Regions from separate parts of the Streptomyces brevispora genome, predicted to be linked through region 1. Evidence: predicted binding sites of a transcription regulator. Region 1 holds the regulator's gene; the other holds the start of a gene.
The links. The regulator HspR, encoded in region 1, represses chaperone genes until heat shock. The targets are predictions, from matches to a motif close to TTGAGNNNNNNNNNCTCAA.
Positions count from the first base shown of each region.

Region 2: lon (endopeptidase La) is a predicted target of HspR. The motif match lies at 8,289-8,307, and genes of this name have one in related genera.

Region 1 is NZ_VIWW01000001.1:2,805,754-2,816,237, reverse strand. Features, by position in the region: gene FHX80_RS12950 ((Fe-S)-binding protein) at 298-2,565, opposite strand; gene FHX80_RS12945 (sugar transferase) at 2,688-3,428, opposite strand; gene dnaK (molecular chaperone DnaK) at 3,793-5,646, shown strand; gene grpE (nucleotide exchange factor GrpE) at 5,643-6,302, shown strand; gene dnaJ (molecular chaperone DnaJ) at 6,435-7,625, shown strand; gene FHX80_RS12925 (heat shock protein transcriptional repressor HspR) at 7,627-8,073, shown strand; gene FHX80_RS12920 (helix-turn-helix transcriptional regulator) at 8,200-9,177, opposite strand; gene FHX80_RS12915 (helix-turn-helix transcriptional regulator) at 9,363-10,211, opposite strand.
Region 2 is NZ_VIWW01000001.1:4,437,683-4,448,166, forward strand. Features, by position in the region: gene fxsT (FxSxx-COOH system tetratricopeptide repeat protein) at 1-573, shown strand, start outside; gene FHX80_RS20755 (multifunctional oxoglutarate decarboxylase/oxoglutarate dehydrogenase thiamine pyrophosphate-binding subunit/dihydrolipoyllysine-residue succinyltransferase subunit) at 782-4,618, opposite strand; gene FHX80_RS20765 (HAMP domain-containing sensor histidine kinase) at 4,876-5,952, opposite strand; gene FHX80_RS20770 (response regulator transcription factor) at 5,949-6,686, opposite strand; gene FHX80_RS20775 (spermidine synthase family protein) at 6,931-7,623, opposite strand; gene FHX80_RS20780 (hypothetical protein) at 7,759-7,965, opposite strand; gene lon (endopeptidase La) at 8,330-10,484, shown strand, end outside.

The sequences.
Region 1 (10,484 bases):
GTACGCCTGTCCGTCTCGCACGCCTTGTCCGTCTCGTACGTCGCGTCCGGCCGGGTTCGGTCGCGTCCGTCCGGGGCTTCCCGTACGGCTCGTGCGGCTCGTGTGGCTCGTACGTCTCGGTCGCCCTTCGGTGCGCACCCGTCCCGGTGGCCGCCCCACATGATGCGTCACGGGGCGGGAAAGCAGAAGCGGCCGGTCCTGCCCCCGAGGCAGGTCCGGCCGCTTGTGCACCGCGGTGACGCGGTACGGGTTGTTTCTCCCGTTGTTTCTCCGGTTGATTCTCCGGCTGTTCCGCCGTTACTTCGCCGGTTCCGGCTCCGGCGCGTCCGCCGGTTCCGGCTCGCCCGCCGGATCGGTGGGGACCTTCACGGAGTCGAGCAGCAGCTGCGAGACGTCGACCACCTGGATCGACTCCTTCGCCTTGCCGTCGTTCTTCTTGCCGTTGACCGAGTCGGTCAGCATGACGAGGCAGAACGGGCAGGCAGTGGAGACGATGTCGGGGTTGAGGGAGAGGGCCTCGTCGACGCGCTCGTTGTTGATGCGCTTGCCGATCCGCTCCTCCATCCACATCCGGGCACCGCCGGCGCCGCAGCAGAAGCCGCGCTCCTTGTGGCGGTGCATCTCCTCGTTCCGCAGACCCGGGACCTTCGCGATGATCTCGCGCGGGGGCGTGTAGATCTTGTTGTGACGGCCCAGGTAGCAGGGGTCGTGGTACGTGATCAGACCCTCGACCGGTGTCACCGGGATCAGCTTGCCCTCGTCCACCAGGTGCTGGAGCAGCTGCGTGTGGTGGATGACCTCGTACTCGCCGCCGAGCTGCGGGTACTCGTTCGCGATGGTGTTGAAGCAGTGCGGGCAGGTCGCGACGATCTTCTTCGAGGCCTTCGACTTCTTGGTCGAGTCGTCCTCGTCGTCCTCGCCGAACGCCATGTTCAGCATCGCGACGTTCTCCTGGCCGAGCTGCTGGAACAGCGGCTCGTTGCCCAGGCGGCGGGCCGAGTCACCCGTGCACTTCTCGTCGCCGCCCATGATCGCGAACTTGACGCCCGCGATGTGGAGGAGCTCCGCGAAGGCCTTCGTCGTCTTCTTGGCTCGGTCCTCCAGGGCGCCCGCGCAGCCGACCCAGTACAGGTAGTCGATCTCCGAGAGGTCCTCGACGTCCTTGCCGACGATCGGGACCTCGAAGTCGACCTCCTTGGTCCACTCGACGCGCTGCTTCTTGGCGAGCCCCCAGGGGTTGCCCTTCTTCTCCAGGTTCTTGAGCATCGTGCCCGCCTCGGACGGGAACGCGGACTCGATCATCACCTGGTAGCGGCGCATGTCGACGATGTGGTCGATGTGCTCGATGTCGACCGGGCACTGCTCCACGCACGCACCGCAGGTGGTGCAGGACCAGAGCACGTCAGGGTCGATGACGCCGTTCTCCTCGGCGGTCCCGATGAGGGGGCGCTCGGCCTCCGCGAGGGCGGCCGCGGGGACGTCCTTGAGCTGCTCCTCGGTCGCCTTCTCGTTGCCCTCCATGTCCTTGCCGCCGCCGGCCAGCAGGTACGGGGCCTTGGCGTGCGCGTGGTCGCGCAGGGACATGATCAGGAGCTTCGGGGAGAGCGGCTTGCCGGTGTTCCAGGCGGGGCACTGCGACTGGCAGCGACCGCACTCCGTGCACGTGGAGAAGTCGAGGATGCCCTTCCAGGAGAACTGCTCGACCTGGGAGACACCGAAGACGTCGTCCTCGCCCGGGTCCTCCCAGTCGATCTCCTTGCCGCCCGACGTCATCGGCTGCAGCTCGCCGAGCGCGACCGCTCCGTCGGCGTTCCGCTTGAACCAGATGTTCGGGAAGGCGAGGAAGCGGTGCCAGGCGACACCCATGTTGGTGTTGAGCGCGACCGTGATCATCCAGATCAGCGAGACGCCGATCTTGATCATCGCGGTGAAGTAGATGAGGTTCTGCAACGTGCCGAGCGCGAGTCCCTTGAAGGCGAGGACCAGCGGGTACGAGACGAAGTACGCGGCCTCGTAGCCGTCGACGTGGTGGATCGCGCCCTCGAGACCGCGCAGGGTCAGGATCGCCAGGCCGATGACGAGGATGACGTACTCGACGAAGTACGCCTGCCAGGCCTTCGAGCCCGCGAACCGTGACTTGCGGCCGGCCCGGGAGGGCAGGTTCAGCAGTCGGATGGCGATCAGCACGAGAATGCCGACCGTCGTCATCAGACCGATGAACTCGATGTACATCTCGAACGGCAGCCAGTCACCGATGACCGGCAGGACCCAGTCGGCCTTGAAGAGCTGCCCGTACGCCTGGAGCAGCGTCGGAGGCAGCGTCAGGAAGCCGATGGCGACGAACCAGTGCGCGAAGCCGACGATCCCCCACCGGTTCATCCGGGTGTGGCCGAGGAACTCCTTGACCAGGGTGATCGAGCGCTGTTTCGGGTTGTCGGTGCGACTGCCGGCCGGGACCGGCTGTCCGAGCGTGACGAACCGGTAGATCTGCGCGACGGCTCGGGCGATGAGCGCAACGCCGACCACGGTCAGCACCAGCGACACGATGATCGCGGCGAGTTGCATTTGGGGGCTCCTCGGGCCTGCGAGGGTGGGATCCAGGGTCTACTGGCGAGTACTGGTGAGGTACGGGCCGGTATCGGAATTACTAAGCAGTAACTTAATCAGTCTGTGCTGACACTATCCACTTATTCCGCCACGCTGTAGTTGGCCGGGCGGTGATCTGTGTCGCTCGGGTCCGCCCGGCCGCGCCGGGCGAGGCCGCGGAGCCCGGCGCGCAGCGGTCCGTGCACGGCCTCCGTCAGGACGGCCAGGTCCAGCGCGAGCCGGTGGTGCTCGGCGTAGTGCTGGTCGAGGAGGTCCGCGTCGTCCCACGGCATCGTGGAGCGGCGGCGTACCTGCGCGAGGCCGGTCAGTCCGGGCTTCACTTCCTGCCGCCAGTGTCGCGCACCGGCGGCCCGGTCCGGTTCGCCGCCCGGCGTGAGCGGTTCGGGGCCGACCAGGGAGAGCTCGCCCCGTACGACGTGGGGCAGCCGGGAGAGCACGTCCAGCCGCAGCCGCCGGGTGCGCAGCGACCGCAGCGTGAAGGGCCTGCCGGCCAGCCCCGTGCTCGGGGAGCGCGTCAGTACGCCGCCGGGGTGCCGCTGGGCGGCGAGGGCGAGCGCGGCCGCCGCGAGGACGGGGGCGGCCAGGAGCAGGAGGGCCGAGCCGAGGAGCAGGTCCAGGGTGCGTTTGGCGGTGGGGCGCGGCAGGGGCGCCGAGGTCAGCGCGCGCAGGGCTGCGAGGGAGCTCGCCGTGCGGGGCGGCCCCGACGGCTGTCGCGGATGCTTCGCGGGTCTGCGTTCCGGCCGCCGCCACTGACCTGACCTCTGCCACTGTCCTGACCTCTGACCCGACCTCTGTCCTGGCCTCTGCCTCTGCATCTGCATCGTTCGCACCTGCCTGGGATGGGCTGCTGGGACCGGCTGCCGGACCGGCCGCCGGGAGTCGGCGGATCGGGTGCCGGTTTTGCGCGTCTCACGGCATTTTGAGACAGAACGATCCCATGGCGCGATGATGAAGAGGGTCGTGTGGCTCGCGGGGCGGGCAGGTGTCGCCCGTGGTTGGCTCGGATCCACCCCGGCGTGACCGGTGTGACGTGCGTGTCCGCCGTCACGGAGCCGGGAAAACAGCTGGTGGCGTGGGGTGTGTGCACGATAGTTGAGTCGACTCCGCTCAAGTCCGTTGACTCCGAGAGCGATGTCATGCATCCTTGAGCCAGATCCACTCAAGTATTCAGTTGGAGGAATCGAAATGGCACGTGCGGTCGGCATCGACCTGGGCACGACTAACTCCGTCGTCAGCGTTCTCGAAGGCGGCGAGCCCACCGTCATCACCAACGCCGAAGGCGCCAGGACCACGCCGTCCGTCGTCGCCTTCGCGAAGAACGGCGAGGTTCTGGTCGGCGAGGTCGCCAAGCGCCAGGCAGTGACGAACGTCGACAGGACCATCCGCTCCGTCAAGCGCCACATGGGCACTGACTGGAAGATCGACCTGGACGGCAAGAGCTTCAACCCGCAGCAGATGAGCGCCTTCATCCTGCAGAAGCTGAAGCGTGACGCCGAGTCCTACCTGGGCGAGAAGGTCACCGACGCGGTGATCACCGTCCCGGCGTACTTCAACGACTCCGAGCGTCAGGCGACGAAGGAGGCCGGCGAGATCGCGGGCCTGAACGTCCTGCGCATCGTCAACGAGCCGACGGCCGCCGCGCTGGCGTACGGGCTCGACAAGGACGACCAGACGATCCTCGTCTTCGACCTCGGTGGCGGCACCTTCGACGTGTCCCTCCTGGAGATCGGTGACGGCGTCGTCGAGGTGAAGGCCACCAACGGTGACAACCACCTCGGTGGTGACGACTGGGACCAGCGCGTCGTCGACTACCTGGTGAAGCAGTTCGCCAACGGGCACGGCGTGGACCTGTCCAAGGACAAGATGGCTCTCCAGCGTCTCCGCGAGGCCGCGGAGAAGGCGAAGATCGAGCTGTCGTCCTCGACGGAGACCACGATCAACCTGCCGTACATCACGGCATCGGCCGAGGGCCCGCTGCACCTGGACGAGAAGCTCACGCGCTCGCAGTTCCAGCAGCTCACCGCGGACCTCCTGGACCGCTGCAAGGGCCCGTTCAACAACGTCATCAAGGACGCGGGCATCCAGCTGTCCGAGATCGACCACGTCGTTCTCGTCGGTGGCTCGACCCGTATGCCGGCCGTCGCCGAGCTCGTCAAGGAGCTCACGGGCGGCCAGGACGCCAACAAGGGTGTGAACCCGGACGAGGTCGTCGCCATCGGCGCCTCGCTCCAGGCCGGTGTCCTCAAGGGCGAGGTCAAGGACGTCCTGCTGCTCGACGTCACCCCGCTGTCTCTTGGTATCGAGACCAAGGGCGGCATCATGACGAAGCTCATCGAGCGCAACACCACGATCCCGACCAAGCGCTCCGAGATCTTCACGACGGCCGAGGACAACCAGCCGTCCGTGCAGATCCAGGTCTACCAGGGCGAGCGCGAGATCGCGGCGTACAACAAGAAGCTCGGGATGTTCGAGCTGACCGGTCTGCCGCCGGCCCCGCGCGGCGTGCCGCAGATCGAGGTCGCGTTCGACATCGACGCCAACGGCATCATGCACGTCGCCGCCAAGGACCTCGGCACCGGCAAGGAGCAGAAGATGACCGTCACCGGTGGCTCCTCGCTGCCGAAGGACGAGGTCAACCGGATGCGTGAAGAGGCCGAGCAGTACGCGGACGAGGACCACCGCCGTCGCGAGGCCGCCGAGTCCCGCAACCAGGGCGAGCAGCTCGTCTACCAGACGGAGAAGTTCCTCAAGGACAACGAGGACAAGGTCCCCGGCGACGTGAAGACGGAGGTGGAGGCCTCACTCGCGGAGCTGAAGGAGAAGCTCAAGGGCGAGGACACCGCCGAGATCCGTACCGCCACCGAGAAGGTCGCGGCCGTCTCCCAGAAGCTGGGCCAGGCGATGTACGCCAACGCCCAGGCCGAGGGCGGCCCGCAGGGTGACCCCCAGGCGGGCACCGGGCAGGCCGACGGTCAGGACGATGTGGTCGACGCCGAGATCGTCGACGACGAGAAGGACACCAAGGGCGGTGCGGCGTGACCGAGGAGACTCCGGGCTTCGAGGAGAAGCCCGACGTCCCTTCCGGCGCCACCTCTGAAGACGCCGGGACGGAGGCCGCCACCCCCGCTTCGGAGGAGGCGGCGGCCCCCACCGGGGACGCGAACCAGACAGCTGGTCTGACGGCACAGCTGGACCAGGTCCGCACCGCGCTCTCCGAGCGCACGGCCGACCTCCAGCGGCTCCAGGCCGAATACCAGAACTACCGCCGCCGCGTGGAGCGGGACCGGGTCGCGGTCAAGGAGATCGCAGTCGCGGGTCTCCTGTCCGAGCTCCTGCCCGTGCTCGACGACGTCGGCCGGGCCCGCGACCACGGCGAGCTCGTGGGCGGGTTCAAGTCGGTGGCCGAATCGCTGGAGACGGTCGTCGCCAAGCTCGGTCTGCAGCAGTTCGGCAAGGAGGGCGAGCCCTTCGACCCGACGATCCACGAGGCCCTGATGCACTCGTACGCGCCGGACGTCACCGAGACGACCTGCGTGGCGATCCTGCAGCCCGGGTACCGGATCGGCGAGCGCACCATCCGTCCCGCACGGGTGGCGGTGGCCGAACCCCAGCCGGGGGCGACGCCCGCGGCCGCGAACGACGCGAAAGAGGAGCAGGCAGCCGACGAGGAGAGCGGTGGCGGCGAGGAGGTCTGACATTCTGTCCGACCACTTGGCGGAACACCGCCCGGCCGTCAGGGCCTTTGGTCCGGATCAGGCGGGGCTCCACGAGCCCGGCAGGATCCAGGCGAAAGGCCCTGGGCCGGTCGTCCGGAAGGAGGGACGTCGATGAGTACGAAGGACTTCGTCGAGAAGGACTACTACAAGGTTCTCGGCGTCCCCAAGGACGCCACGGACGCCGAGATCAAGAAGGCGTACCGGAAGCTCGCCCGCGAGTTCCACCCGGACGCCAACAAGGGTGACGACAAGGCGGAGGAGCGCTTCAAGGAGATCTCCGAGGCCAACGACATCCTTGGTGACACCAAGAAGCGCAAGGAGTACGACGAGGCCCGCGCCCTCTTCGGCAACGGCGGCTTCCGCCCCGGACCCGGCAGCGGTGGCGGCAACTTCAACTTCGACCTGGGGGACCTCTTCGGAGGCACCCCGGGCGGGGGCCAGGGCGGCGGAGCCGGCGGCTTCGGCGGCGGTGGCGGCCTGGGCGACGTCTTCGGCGGCCTCTTCAACCGGGGCGGCGGTACCGGCACCCGGGTGCAGCCGCGCCGCGGCCAGGACATCGAGTCCGAGGTGACGCTCAGCTTCACCGAGGCGGTCGACGGCGCCACGGTGCCGCTGCGGATGTCCAGCCAGGCACCCTGCAAGGCGTGCTCCGGCACCGGTGACAAGAACGGCACCCCCAGGGTCTGCCCGACCTGCGTCGGCACCGGCCAGGTCTCGCGCGGCACCGGCGGCGGCTTCTCGCTCACCGATCCCTGCGTGGACTGCAAGGGCCGGGGCCTCATCGCCCAGGACCCCTGCGACGTCTGCAAGGGCAGCGGCCGGGCGAAGTCGTCCCGCACCATGCAGGTCAGGATCCCGGCGGGCGTCTCCGACGGCCAGCGGATCCGGCTGCGCGGCAAGGGCAGCCCGGGAGAGCGCGGCGGACCGGCCGGCGACCTCTACGTCGTCGTCCACGTCGGCTCCCACCCGGTCTTCGGCCGCAAGAGCGACAACCTCACGGTCACCGTGCCCGTCACCTTCACGGAGGCGGCGCTCGGCGGCGAGGTGAAGGTGCCCACGCTCGGCGGACCGCCGGTCACCCTGAAGCTTCCGGCCGGCACGCCCAACGGGCGCACCATGCGCGCCCGCGGCAAGGGCGCGGTACGCAAGGACGGCAGCCGCGGCGACCTGCTGGTCACCGTGGAGGTGGTGGTCCCCAAGGACCTGGGCACGGACGCCCGGGACGCCCTGGAGGCCTATCGCAAGGCGACCGCGGACCAGGACCCGCGGGCGGAGCTGTTCCAGGCAGCGAAGGGAGCTTGAGGTGGACGGCCGCCGACGTAATCCGTACGAACTGACCGAAGAATCCCCGGTCTACGTGATCTCGATCGCGGCCCAGCTCTCGGGCCTCCATCCCCAGACGCTGCGCCAGTACGACCGCCTCGGCCTGGTCTCGCCCGACCGCTCGGCCGGGCGCGGCAGGCGCTACTCGGCCCGCGACATCGAGCTGCTGCGCACCGTGCAGCAGCTGTCGCAGGACGAGGGCATCAACCTCGCCGGTATCAAGCGCATCATCGAGCTGGAGAACCAGGTCGCGGCCCTCCAGCAGCGTGTCGCCGAACTGTCGGCGACCGTGGACGGGGCGGCGGCCACGTTGCAGCAGCGCGAGGCGCAGGTCCATGCCTCGTACCGGCGCGACCTGGTGCCGTACCAGGATGTGCAGCACACCAGCGCACTGGTGGTCTGGCGGCCCAAGCGGCCGAAGGAGTAGTACCTCGGCACGCGGCGTTCGGCACGGGACGTTCAGTGCTCACCGAGGCCCGTCGTCCCGCTTTCGCGGGGCGGCGGGCCTTCGCGCTGTCCCGGCCGGTGCGGGGGTGCGCGGGCGGCACGGTCATCACTCGGCGCGTTCCACGATGCCGGACTGGATGAGCAGGGCGCCGAGCTGGGTGCGGCTGGTGGCGTCGAGGGACTGCATGAGCTTGGAGATGTGGGCGCGGCAGGTGCGGACGCTGATGCCGAGTTTGCGGGCCACGACCTGGTCGACATGCCCCTCGACGAGCAGTCGGGCGATGCTGAGCTGGACCGCGGTCACGGAGATGTCCGCCGGGGCGGCCGGCAGGGGCTCGGTGAGCGGGGTGGCCTGCGCCCACAGGACCTCGTACACCTGGGTCAGATAGCGGACCAGCGCGGGGTGACGGATTTCGAGGGCCACGTCGCGCTTGGCGTTGGCCGGGATGAAGGCCACCGTGCGGTCGAAGATGAACAGCCGTTCGACCGTCTGCTCGGTGGTGCGGACCTGGATGTGGGCCGCCGGTATGTCGTCCAGATACGCCTTGATGGTCGGGCTGTAGCGGGTCGGATGCTGGTAGATGTGACGGAGCGTCGCGCCGTGTCCGACGGCGGACAGGGCGCGCGCCAGCGCCTTCTTGAGCTGCTCCGCCGGGCGGCTGCTTCCCGGCTGCAACGTGAGGACCTCGTTCCGCGCGCCGTTCAGGGCGTCGTGGATGGTCGCGTCGATCAGCGGTATGCCTTCGAGCACGGTGATGGCGAGATTGGGATCCGCACTGGCGACGGAGGCCAGCGGCGCCAGGGAGTCGGCGAGGGACGCGGTGAGGCTGATGCGTTCGTGGATCTCCCGGATGACGGGTTGCAGCAGATGGGCCAGGGCGGCGGACGGCGGCACGGGCCGTATCAGGGAGTCGTCCTGCGGGTCGGGGTGGACCAGGGCCAGCTCGGTGAGGCAGGGAGCCGGTTCGAGGGCGGTGCGGGGGATGCGTCCCGCGCTCAGTGCTTCGGTGTAGATCCTGACCCCCGCGTCGCACAGCGCGCGGTCCTCGTGTGTGTGCACGGATGTGTCCTCATCCCTGCCCATTCGTGCCCCCCCACTTGTGGCGTTGCAGGAAGATGACGGTGGTGGCAGCGCGGTTTTCGGGCCACTGTGGGTGTTGTCGGGGGAGCCGGGAACTCTCCCGGCGGATCAAGGGCGTGGCCATGCTTCTCCCCAGTTGTGTGGCCGTGCTCCCGGCCCGGGGGCGGGGGTCATTTGGTGCCGGCCAGTCAGGAATCCTCATCCAGGATTCCTGACTGGGCTATCAGGTAGCCGAGTTGGGTCCGGCTCCTGCTGCCGAGAGTGGCGTTCAGTTTGGCGATGTGGGTCCGGCAGGTGCGTACGTTCATGCCGAGGCGACGGGCTATCGAGTCGTCGACGTGTCCTTCCACCAGGAGTTGGGCGATGGAACGTTGAACACCGCTGATGCCGTCCGGTGTGGGGTTGTACCGCACGTCCTCGAGCAGGGGAGTGCCGCGCTGCCAGAGCTGCTCGAACACCCGGATGAGATAGGTGACCAGACCGGGATGACGCAGCTCCAGTGCGACCTCCGCGTCTTCCTGGGCGGGGATGAAGGCCACGGTGCGGTCGAAGACGAGCATGCGCTCGACGAGTTCTTCGAGGGTGCGGATCTCGACCTTGCCGTCCGCCAGGCGCTCGGCGTAGGCGTAGGTCCCGTGATGGTGCCGGACCGTGTGCTGGTACAGCGTGCGGATGCTGACGCCGCGGTCGATCACCGCCTGGCCCCGTTCGACACCCTTGCTGAGAGTGAGCTCGCTGCGCCCGCCGCCGGGCTGGATGGTGAGCACTTCGGTGGTGCAGTCGGCCGTCGCGACATCGATCGCGGCATTGATTCGGGCCTTGCCCTCCAGCACGGTGATGGCGTGCGTGGTCGGAGCGTCCTGGGCGCTGATGTCCATGAAGGGCTCGAAGGAATCGGTCAGTTCGAGGGAGCGCCGTCGTCGGTCCTGGATCTCCCGTTCGATGGGGTGAAGTCGCTGCGCGAGTGCGGCCGACGGAGGAACTGGGCGGAGCCACTTGGGATCGTCGGGGTCCGGGTGCAGGAGAGCGAATTCCATCAGGCACGGAGCGGGTGATACCTCTGAGCGAGGTATCCGTCCCGTTCGCAGTGCACTGGCGTAAAGGCGTCGTCCCGCGTCGCACAGTTCGGTGATCCCATGAGGATGTCCCGGATTTGTTCTATTTGTGGCCATATCTCCACCCCCCATGTTCTTGAACCAGCAGGAACATGATGCATCGACCCAGTGGTGTTCGCGTCCCTGGGTGAGACATCGTCTTATGTGCGGGGGAGATGACCCATCAAGTGAGGACGAAGCCGAAATGTATAAGCG
Region 2 (10,484 bases), 1.6 Mb from region 1:
GACCCGCTGACCACGATGTTCGCCGCCAGCCAGAGCTGTTTCGCCCGGGAGCACGCCGACATCGACCAGGCCCGGGCCATAAGCGAGAAGGTCATGGAAGCCTACGTGGACATGCTGAGTGACCAGCATCCCTATGTGGCGGGCACCCGGGGCAACCACGCACTGATCCTGCGCAACGTCGGGGAGCGTGACCACGCGCACCACCTTGCGGAGGACGCGCTCGCGGACATGGGCCGGGCGGTGGGCGAGAACCACCCCTGGACACTGGGCTGCGCCATCAACGTCGCGGCGCTGCGCAATCTCGTGGGCGACCCCGAGTCCGCCGCCGCGCTGACGGAATCGGTCACCACCCGGGCCACCGAGATCCTCGGCAGAACCCACCCGCTGACCCTCTCCGCCCGCATCGCCCACGCGGCCGATCTGCGGGGACTTCGCGACCGGCAGCGGGCGGAGAAGGTCGAGACGGAGGCACTCGGCGATCTGGCGGCCACCTTGGGAGCGCAGCACGTTCACACCGTCTCGGCGCGCTCCCGCAACCGGCCGTACTGGGACTTCGAGCCGCAGATGATCTGAGTACCCGCCCGGTATCCACACATGATGTGAGGGGCCGTCACCAGCCTTGTGGTGCAGGCTCCGAGCGGCCGTCGGGGACCGTCCCGGTCCTTCCGAGCAGCCGTGTCGCCGGGCGGGACGAGCCGAGGCCGAGCGCCCGGGGCAACGCCGAGGGCCCGGCTCCGCGATGGATTCGCGGGGCCGGGCCCTCGGTTCATGAACTCGCTGATCAGGCCTCGAAGACCTCGTCGGCCAGCTGGGCCTGCTCGGCCTGGTGGCGCTTGGCCGAGCCGACCGCGGGGGACGAGCCGCGCGGCCGCGAGATGCGGCGCAGGCGCTCACCGTGCGGGACGTCGGCGCCGACGGCCAGGTCCAGGTGGTCGATCAGGTTCAGGGCGATGAACGGCCAGGCACCCTGGTTGGCCGGCTCCTCCTGGGCCCACAGGTACTTCTCGGCGTTCGGGTACTTGGCGATCTCCGCCTGGAGCTCGGCACCCGGCAGCGGGTACAGGCGCTCAAGGCGGATGATCGCGGTGTCCGTGACGCCGCGCTTCTCGCGCTCGGCCTCCAGGTCGTAGTAGACCTTGCCGGCGCAGAAGACGACCTTGCGGACCGCGTTCGGGTCGACCGACTCGTCGCCGATCACCGGACGGAAGCCGCCGGTGGTGAACTCCTCCACCTTCGACGCGGCCGCCTTCAGGCGGAGCATCGACTTCGGGGTGAAGACGATCAGCGGCTTGTGGTGCGGGTTGTGCACCTGCCACCGCAGGAGGTGGAAGTAGTTCGACGGCAGCGTCGGCATGGCGACCGTCATGTTGTCCTGCGCGCACATCTGGAGGAAGCGCTCCGGGCGGGCGGACGAGTGGTCCGGGCCCTGGCCCTCGTAGCCGTGCGGCAGCAGCAGCGTGACGCCGGAGGTCTGGCCCCACTTCTGCTCGGCCGAGGAGATGAACTCGTCCACGACGGTCTGCGCGCCGTTGACGAAGTCACCGAACTGGGCCTCCCAGATGACCAGCGACTCCGGGCGGGCCAGCGAGTAGCCGTACTCGAAGCCCATCGCCGCGTACTCGCTGAGCAGCGAGTCGTAGACGTTGTAACGGGCCTGGTCCTCGGAGAGGTACAGCAGCGGGGTGTAGTCCTCGCCGGTCTTCTGGTCGACGAGCACCGCGTGCCGCTGGCCGAACGTGCCGCGGCGGGTGTCCTGGCCGGCGAGCCGGACCGGGGTGCCCTCCATCAGCAGCGATCCGATGGCCAGCGTCTCGCCCATGCCCCAGTCGATGGTGCCGTTGTCCACCGAGGCGGCGCGGCGCTGCATCTGCGGCATCAGACGCGGGTGGACGGTGATCCGGTCGGGGATGTTGACCTGCGACTCGGCGATCAGCTTGACGACCTCCGAGGACACCGCGGTGGTCACGGCCACCGGGAACTCGGCCTGGACGTCCGGGACATGCGGCTGGGACGGCGCGGAGGTGGCTTCGCGGACCTCCGCGAAGACCTTCTCCAGCTGGCCCTGGAAGTCCTGGAGCGCCTGCTCGGCCTCCTCCAGCGTGATGTCGCCGCGACCGATGAGGGACTCGGTGTAGAGCTTGCGCACCGAGCGCTTCTTGTCGATCAGCGTGTACATCTGCGGGTTGGTGAACTCCGGGTTGTCGCCCTCGTTGTGACCGCGGCGGCGGTAGCAGATGAGGTCGATCACGACGTCCTTGTTGAACGTCTGCCGGTACTCGAAGGCGAGCCGCGCGACGCGGACCACGGCCTCCGGGTCGTCACCGTTGACGTGGATGATCGGCGCCTCGATCATGCGCGCGACGTCCGTCGCGTACATCGAGGAACGCGAGGACTCCGGGGCGGCGGTGAAACCGACCTGGTTGTTGATCACCACGTGCACGGTGCCGCCGGTGCGGTAACCGCGCAGCTGCGACATGTTGAGCGTCTCGGCGACGACGCCCTGGCCCGCGAAGGCCGCGTCGCCGTGGAGCGCGACGGGCAGGACGGTGAAGTCCGTGCCGCCCTTGTTGATGAGATCCTGCTTGGCGCGGGCGATGCCCTCCAGGACCGGGTCGACCGCCTCCAGGTGCGAGGGGTTGGCGGCCAGCGAGACCTTGATCTGCTCGCCGTCCAGACCGGTGAAGGTGCCCTCGGCGCCCAGGTGGTACTTGACGTCACCGGAGCCGTGCATCGACCGGGGGTCGAGGTTGCCCTCGAACTCCCGGAAGATCTGCGCGTACGACTTGCCGACGATGTTCGCCAGCACGTTCAGCCGGCCGCGGTGGGCCATGCCGATGACGACCTCGTCCAGGCGCGCCTCGGCCGCGGAGTCGATGACCGCGTCGAGCAGCGGGATGACGGACTCGCCGCCCTCCAGCGAGAACCGCTTCTGGCCGACGTACTTGGTCTGCAGGAACGTTTCGAACGCCTCGGCGGCGTTGAGCCGTCGCAGGATCCGCAGCTGCTCCTCGCGCTCCGGAGCCGGGCGCGGACGCTCCACCCGGTCCTGGAGCCACTTGCGCTCCTTCGGGTCCTGGATGTGCATGAACTCGATGCCGGTGGTGCGGCAGTACGACTCACGCAGGACACCGAGGATGTCACGGAGCTTCATCAGGGTCTGCCCGGCGAAGCCGCCGACCGCGAAGTCCCGCTCCAGGTCCCACAGGGTGAGGCCGTGCTCGGTGATGTCCAGGTCGGGGTGCTTGCGCTGGCGGTACTCCAGCGGGTCGGTGTCGGCCATGACGTGGCCGCGGACCCGGTAGGAGTGGATCAGCTCGAAGACCCGTGCGGCCTTGGTGACGTCGTCGTCGTGCGAGGCGTCGATGTCCTTGAGCCAGCGGACCGGCTCGTAGGGGATGCGGAGCGCCTTGAAGATGTCGTCGTAGAACCCGTTCTCGCCGAGCAGCAGCTGGCTGAGGATCCGCAGGAACTCGCCGGAGGCGGCGCCCTGGATCACCCGGTGGTCGTACGTCGAGGTCAGGGTCATGACCTTCGAGATGCCCAGCTTGTTCAGGGTGGCCTGCGACGTGCCCTGGAACTCCGCCGGGTAGTCCATCGCGCCGACACCCATGATGAGGCCCTGTCCGGGCATCAGGCGGGGCACCGAGTGAACGGTGCCGATGCCGCCGGGGTTGGTCAGCGAGGCGGTGACGCCCGTGAAGTCGTCCATGCCGAGCTTGCCGTTGCGGGCCCGGCGGACGATGTCCTCGTAGGCCTGCCAGAACTCGAAGAAGTTGAGCGTCTCGGCCTTCTTGATGGCCGCGACGACCAGCTGGCGGTCGCCGTTCGGCTTCACCAGGTCGATGGCCAGACCGAGGTTGACGTGCTCCGGCTTGACCAGGGTCGGCTTGCCGTCCTTCTGTGCGAAGGAGTAGTTCATCGCCGGCATGGCCTTGAGGGCCTGCACCATCGCGTACCCGATGAGGTGCGTGAAGGAGATCTTCCCGCCGCGGGCGCGCTTGAGGTGGTTGTTGATGACGATGCGGTTGTCGAAGAGCAGCTTCACCGGGACGGCGCGCACGGACGTGGCCGTCGGCAGCTCCAGTGAGGCGTTCATGTTCTTCGCGACGGCGGCCGAGGGACCGCGCAGCGTCACGTACTCCGGCCCGGCCGGGGCCTCGGCGGCCGGGCCGGCGGCGGCCTTCGCGGCCGGAGCCGGTGCTGCCGGAGCCGGGGCGGCCTTCACCGGAGCGGGTGCTGCCGGAGCCACCGGGGCGGCCGCGGCAGGAGCGGGCGCCGGTGCAACGGGTGCGGCCGGGGCCTGGACCACGGGCGGCGCGGGTGCGGCCGGGGCGGTGTGGTTGGTGGCGGTCGGTGCGGTCACGGCCGGAGCCGTGGGCGCTGCGGCCCCCGCGGCTGCGGCGCCGGGAACGGGCTTGTCCGCCGTGCCGGAAGTGCCCGGCTTGTAGTCGGCGAAGAAGTCCCACCAGGCGCGATCGACCGAATTGGGATCCTGGAGGTACTGCTGGTAGATCTCGTCGACGAGCCACTCATTGGGGCCGAAAGCAGCAGCCGGGTTCGAACCCGGGCTGGCTTGGTCGGTCGAGATGCTCGAGTTACTGGGGGACTGAGACGACACGGCGGCAACCGCCCTCTTCCGCTTCACAAGGTGGTGGACAGCGGAAATCAAGGCTACGCCTCCCGGACCGTTCCATGCGGACCGGGCCGGTCTTCGTCGTGCAAGTCACATCGAAAGTCGGGTTTCGGCGCAGGAAATGGCGGGAAACAAGCCTGGTTCCGCATTGCTCCGGGTACGCGAGACCGCACTTACGGCCCCTTGGACCGTACCCCTTGAACAGAACACGCAGAACGTGCCCTTCCGGTTGGAAGCCTATGTCAACCTCGCGGTTGATGGAGCCCCGGAAGAGTGACGCGGATGCGGCATCCGCGAGCTGATTCGGCCACACCGATGCGTCCGCCGTGCAGATCCACCGCCCAGCGGGCGATCGCGAGGCCCAGCCCCGTACCGCCGTCGCTGCCCGGACCGTGCGGGGACATCACCTCGCCCCGGTTGAAACGCTCGAAGACCCGGTGCCGCTCGGACTCCGGAATGCCGGGGCCCTCGTCCACGACCTCCAGGTCCAGTGACTCCGGCTGAGCCCCGCGCCGCGCGAGCACCGTGACCCGGCCGTGCGGCGGGCTGTGCTTCACCGCGTTGTCGATCAGGTTCGCCACCACCTGGTGCAGCCGCTCCGCGTCCGCGTGCGCGGTCAGCTCCGGCGGGGACACGTCCAGGTGCAGATGGACATCCTTGCGGGTGGAGTTCCCGGAGCCGGAGGACAGCCGGCGGTGGGCGGCGGCGAGATTCGCCTCCTTCAGCACCCCCGACAGATACGGCCACACCTCGAAACGGCCGGCCTTCAGCGTGACCACGCCGTTGTCCAGCCGGGACAGGTCCAGCAGCGTCTCCACCAGCCTGCCGAGCCGCTCGGTCTGTTTGAGGGCCGTGCGCATCGTCTCCGGATCGGCCGAGGACACCCCGTCCACGACGTTCTCCAGCACGGCTCTCAGCGCCGCGATGGGAGTGCGCAACTCGTGCGAGACGTTCGCCACCAGCTCCTTGCGGTGCCGGTCCACGGCCTCCAGGTCGTCCGCCATCAGGTTGATCGTCTGCGCCAGGTCGCCCAGCTCGTCACGCCGGTCGGCGCCGCTCACCCGTCTGGTGTAGTCGCCGTGCGAGATCGACCGGGCCACGGCTCTCATCTCGTCCAGCGGCGCGGTCAGACCGTGCGCCACGAACTGGGTGATCAGCAGGGTCGCGATGACCGAGAACACCGTGATGAACCGCAGCTCGGTGCGGGTGCGCAGGGCCACCATCAGCAGGCCGGTCGTGATGAACACCGAGACCACGACGAGCGTGCCCAGCTTGGCCTTGATGGAGAACGGCCGCAGCCCCGGTCCGGGCGCGGTCATGGCGCCGGGGTCTCCAGGGCGTAGCCGACACCGTGCACGGTACGGATCCGCTCCGCGCCGATCTTCCGGCGCAGCGCCTTGATGTGACTGTCGACGGTCCGGGTGCCCGAGGCGTCCGCCCAGTCCCAGACCTCGGCCAACAGCTGCTCCCGGGAGAGCACCGCGCGCGGCGTGTTGGCCAGGCAGACCAGCAGGTCGAACTCGGTCGGCGTCAGATGGACGTCGTCCGCCCGCACCCGCACCCGGCGCTGTGCGTGATCGATCTCCAGCTCACCGAGGCGGAGTATCCCGCTGCGCGGCGTCACGGCGGCCAGCGCGGCCCGCTCGACCCGGCGCAGCAGGACGTGCACCCGGGCCGCCAGCTCACGCATGGAGAACGGTTTCGTCATGTAGTCGTCCGCGCCGACCCCGAGGCCGACGAGCATGTCGGTCTCGTCGTCCCGGGCGGTCAGCATCAGCACCGGCACCGGGCGCTGGGCCTGCACCCTGCGGCAGACCTCCAGCCCGTCGAAACCGGGGAGCATGATGTCGAGCACCATCAGATCCGGCTGCCAGGCCTCGGCCGCCTCGACGGCCGCCGGGCCGTCGAGCGCGGTCTGCACCAGGAAGCCCTCGGCCCGCAGCCGGGCGGAAATGGCATCGACGATCGTCGCGTCGTCCTCGACCACCAGGACCCGGCGCTGCGCGCCCGGGGTGGCCGCGACACCGTTGTGGGTGGTGTGTGTCTGTTCCATCGCCCCGCCCCTGCCCGTTCTCACGGAGGCCATTCCCCCGGACGCACGGTTATCGCTCATGAATTTCGTGGAGATCCCGTTATCGGTCAGCAGCGTAAAGGCAGCGGGCGGCTCCCGGCTACGCAGGGTGCAAGGGCGCCGGGGCGCGTTGGCAGCGCGAAGAGGGCGGAGTGTCGCTCTTGTGGCGCTTGGCCCCGGGCGCCCCCGGGCCCCGCATACCCGGCGGGGGGATCGCAGGCGGATCTCAGGCCGCGCGAATTGCGAGATGGACCACGTCGGGCACACCTCGGGCAACGCCTACCTCTTCGGTTCGAACCCCATGGAACCCGGCATCACGCAAGGCTTGTTCGAACTTCTCGGACGGCTGTGCGGACCACACGGCGAGGACTCCGCCGGGTGTGAGCCGCTGGTGGCAGTCGGCGAGACCGGCGGGGGAGTAGAGATTCCCGTTGTCGTCGGTGACGGTCCAGTCCGGCCCGTTGTCGATGTCCAGACACAGCGCGTCGTAACGTTCCGTAGTCGTACGGAGGTGGGCGACGAGATCCGTCGTCAGGACCGCGGTCCGCGGATCGGCGAGCGCCGGCCCCGAGATCCCGGCCAGCGGCCCGCCCAGGTGCCAGTCCACGATGGCCCGCTCCCGCTCCACCACCGCGATCCGGCCCCAGCGCGGCTCGGCGGCGGCCCGTGCGAGCGAGAACCCGACCCCGAGCCCGCCGATGAGTACCGCCGGGGCAGGCCGTCCGGCGGGCAGCGCGGCGAGTGCGGCGTCGATCAGCAGCCGCTCGGAGCGCCCGTCCGAGGTGTCCATCAGGAAACACCCGTTGGCGATGATCTCGAAGTCGTGGCCCCGCTTGCGCAGGACGACCTCCCCGTACGGTCCCTCGCGGCGGTCGAGGGTGACGGGGGAGAGGATGTCGGGGCCGTAGGTGTGGGGCATGGCGCGGATCTCCGGTGGATGTGTCGGTGGGTGCCACCGCCGGTCGGTGTCACGGCCATCCTGGCCCGCCCAGCCGCGTCCGGGCCAGCGGTTTGCCCGAGCGGGCACCGGCCGGCCGAATTCGGGCCGACCCGGTCAGCCGCGCTCGGAACGGGCCCCGCGCACCGCGAACAGCACCGCGCCCACCCCATGCACCGGCAACCCCACCACCCACGCCCCGGCCCACGCCCCGGCCCACGCCCCGGCCTGCGGCCCGGGGTGCATCGGCCAGGCCCACAGGGCGGCCGCACCACCCGGGGCGCGCCGTGCGGCCGGGTACACCGCGCCGCCGTAAACGGTCATGGGCAGCCGGCTCAGAGGGGCCGGTTTCCGGAGGGGACGTCTCTGGCCTTGGACACGGATGGGAGCAAGCGGCGGGCGCTTGGCGGTCAGGTCGGCCCAGTAGCTGAGGGGGTCGTTTGTACGACTTGAACGCGCGTACCGGCGCGACGTCCTCGAACCGCACGGCCCCGGCATCCACCAGCGAGCGACGGAACTCGGACCCGCCCTGGTCGGCGTACGCGATCTCGGGCCCACCGCCGGCGGCTCAGAGTCGAAGGGCAGCAGCCACCACCCGATCGCTCACAGCGAACACCCCCCGGGGAACATTGAGCGGCTCAGCAGCATTGAGTCTTCATAGCTCAACTTGACTGCCGAAGGGGAGATCATGGCTACTGAGTCCGATGCGGTCACACCGCTCACCCTGCCTGTGCTGCCGCTCGACGACGAGGTCGTGCTGCCCGGAATGGTGGTACCTCTGGACCTGTCCGAAACCGAAGTGCGCGCCGCGGTGGAGTCCGCACAGGCCGCTGTCCGTGAGGGCGGCGGCAAGCCCGAGGTGCTGCTCGTCCCGCGCATCGACGGCACCTACACCGGGACCGGTGTCATCGGCACCGTCGAACAGGTCGGACGGCTCTCCGACGGCGACCCCGGCGCGCTCATCCGCGGCCGCGCCCGGGTGCGGATCGGTGCAGGGACCGGTGGACCGGGCGCCGCGCTCTGGGTGGAGGGGACCAGGGTCGACGCATCGGCCCCCGATCCGCTCCCCGGAGCCGCCGCCGAGCTGGCCAAGGAGTACAAGGCGCTCGCCACCAGCTGGCTGAAACAGCGCGGCGCCTGGCAGGTCGTGGACCGGGTCCAGCAGATCGAGGACATCTCCGCGCTCGCCGACAATTCCGGATACTCACCCTTCCTCACCACCGCGCAGAAGGTGCGGCTGCTGGAGACCGCCGACGCGGTCGACCGGCTGAGGCTCGCCATCCAGTGGCTCCGTGAACACCTCGCCGAGCAGGACGTCGCCGAGTCCATCGCGAAGGACGTCCAGGAGGGCGTCGACAAGCAGCAGCGCGAGTTCCTGCTGCGGCGCCAGCTCGACGCCGTACGCAAGGAGCTCTCCGAACTCAACGGTGACCCCGATTCCGGCGACGAGTCCGACGACTACCGGGCGCGCGTAGAGGCCGCCGATCTTCCCGGCAACGTCCGCGAGGCCGCGCTCAAGGAGGTCGACAAGCTGGAGCGTTCCTCCGACCAGAGCCCGGAGGGCTCCTGGATCAGGACCTGGCTCGACACCGTCCTCGAACTGCCGTGGACCGAACGGACCGAGGACGCCTACGACATCCGTGGTGCCCGGGAGATCCTGGACGCCGAGCACGCGGGCCTCCAGGACGTGAAGGAGCGCATCACCGAGTACCTCGCGGTGCGCAAGCGCCGTGCGGACCGCGGTCTGGGCGTCGTCGGCGGGCGGCGCGGCGGCGCGGTGCTGGCCCTGGTCGGCCCGCCCGGCGTGGGCAAGACCTCGCTCGGCGAATCCGTGGCGCACGCCATGGGCCGCACGTTCGTCCGCGTCGCGCTCGGCGGTGTCCGGGACGAGGCGGAGATCCGCGGCCACCGGCGCACCTACGTCGGCGCGCTTCCCGGACGCATCGTCCGAGCCATCAAGGAGGCCGGTTCGATGAACCCGGTCGTCCTGCTCGACGAGATCGACAAGGTCGGCTCCGACTACCGGGGCGACCCGGCCGCAGCGCTCCTCGAAGTGCTCGACCCGGCCCAGAACCACACCTTCCGCGACCACTACCTGGAGGTCGAACTCGACCTCAGCGACGTCGTCTTCCTGGCCACCGCCAATGTCCTGGAAGCGATCCCGGAGGCCCTGCTCGACCGGATGGAGCTGGTCAGGCTGGACGGCTACACCGAGGACGAGAAGGTCGTCATCGCCCGCGACCACCTGCTCCCGCGCCAGCTGGAGCGGGCGGGCCTGGAGAAGGACGAGGTCACCCTGGGCGAGTCCGCCCTGCGGAAGCTGGCCGGCGAGTACACCCGGGAGGCCGGGGTGCGGAACCTGGAGCGGGCCGTGGCCCGGCTGCTCCGCAAGGTCGCGGCCCAGCACGAACTGGGCGACCGGGAGCTGCCGTTCACGGTGACCGACGAGGACCTGCGCGGTCTCATCGGCCGGCCGCATCACGTCCCGGAGTCCGCCCAGGACCCCGCCGAGCGCCGCACCTCGGTGCCGGGTGTGGCCACCGGACTCGCGGTGACCGGAGCCGGTGGTGACGTGCTCTTCGTGGAGGCGTCGCTCGCCGACCCGGAGACCGGGGCGTCCGGACTGACCCTCACCGGCCAGCTCGGCGACGTCATGAAGGAGTCCGCGCAGATCGCGCTGAGCTTCCTGCGGTCGCACGGTGCGGAACTGGAACTTCCGGTCGCGGACCTGAAGGACCGCGGTGTGCACATCCACTTCCCGGCGGGCGCCGTGCCCAAGGACGGTCCGAGCGCGGGCATCACGATGACCACCGCACTGGCCTCGCTGCTCTCCGGACGGCTGG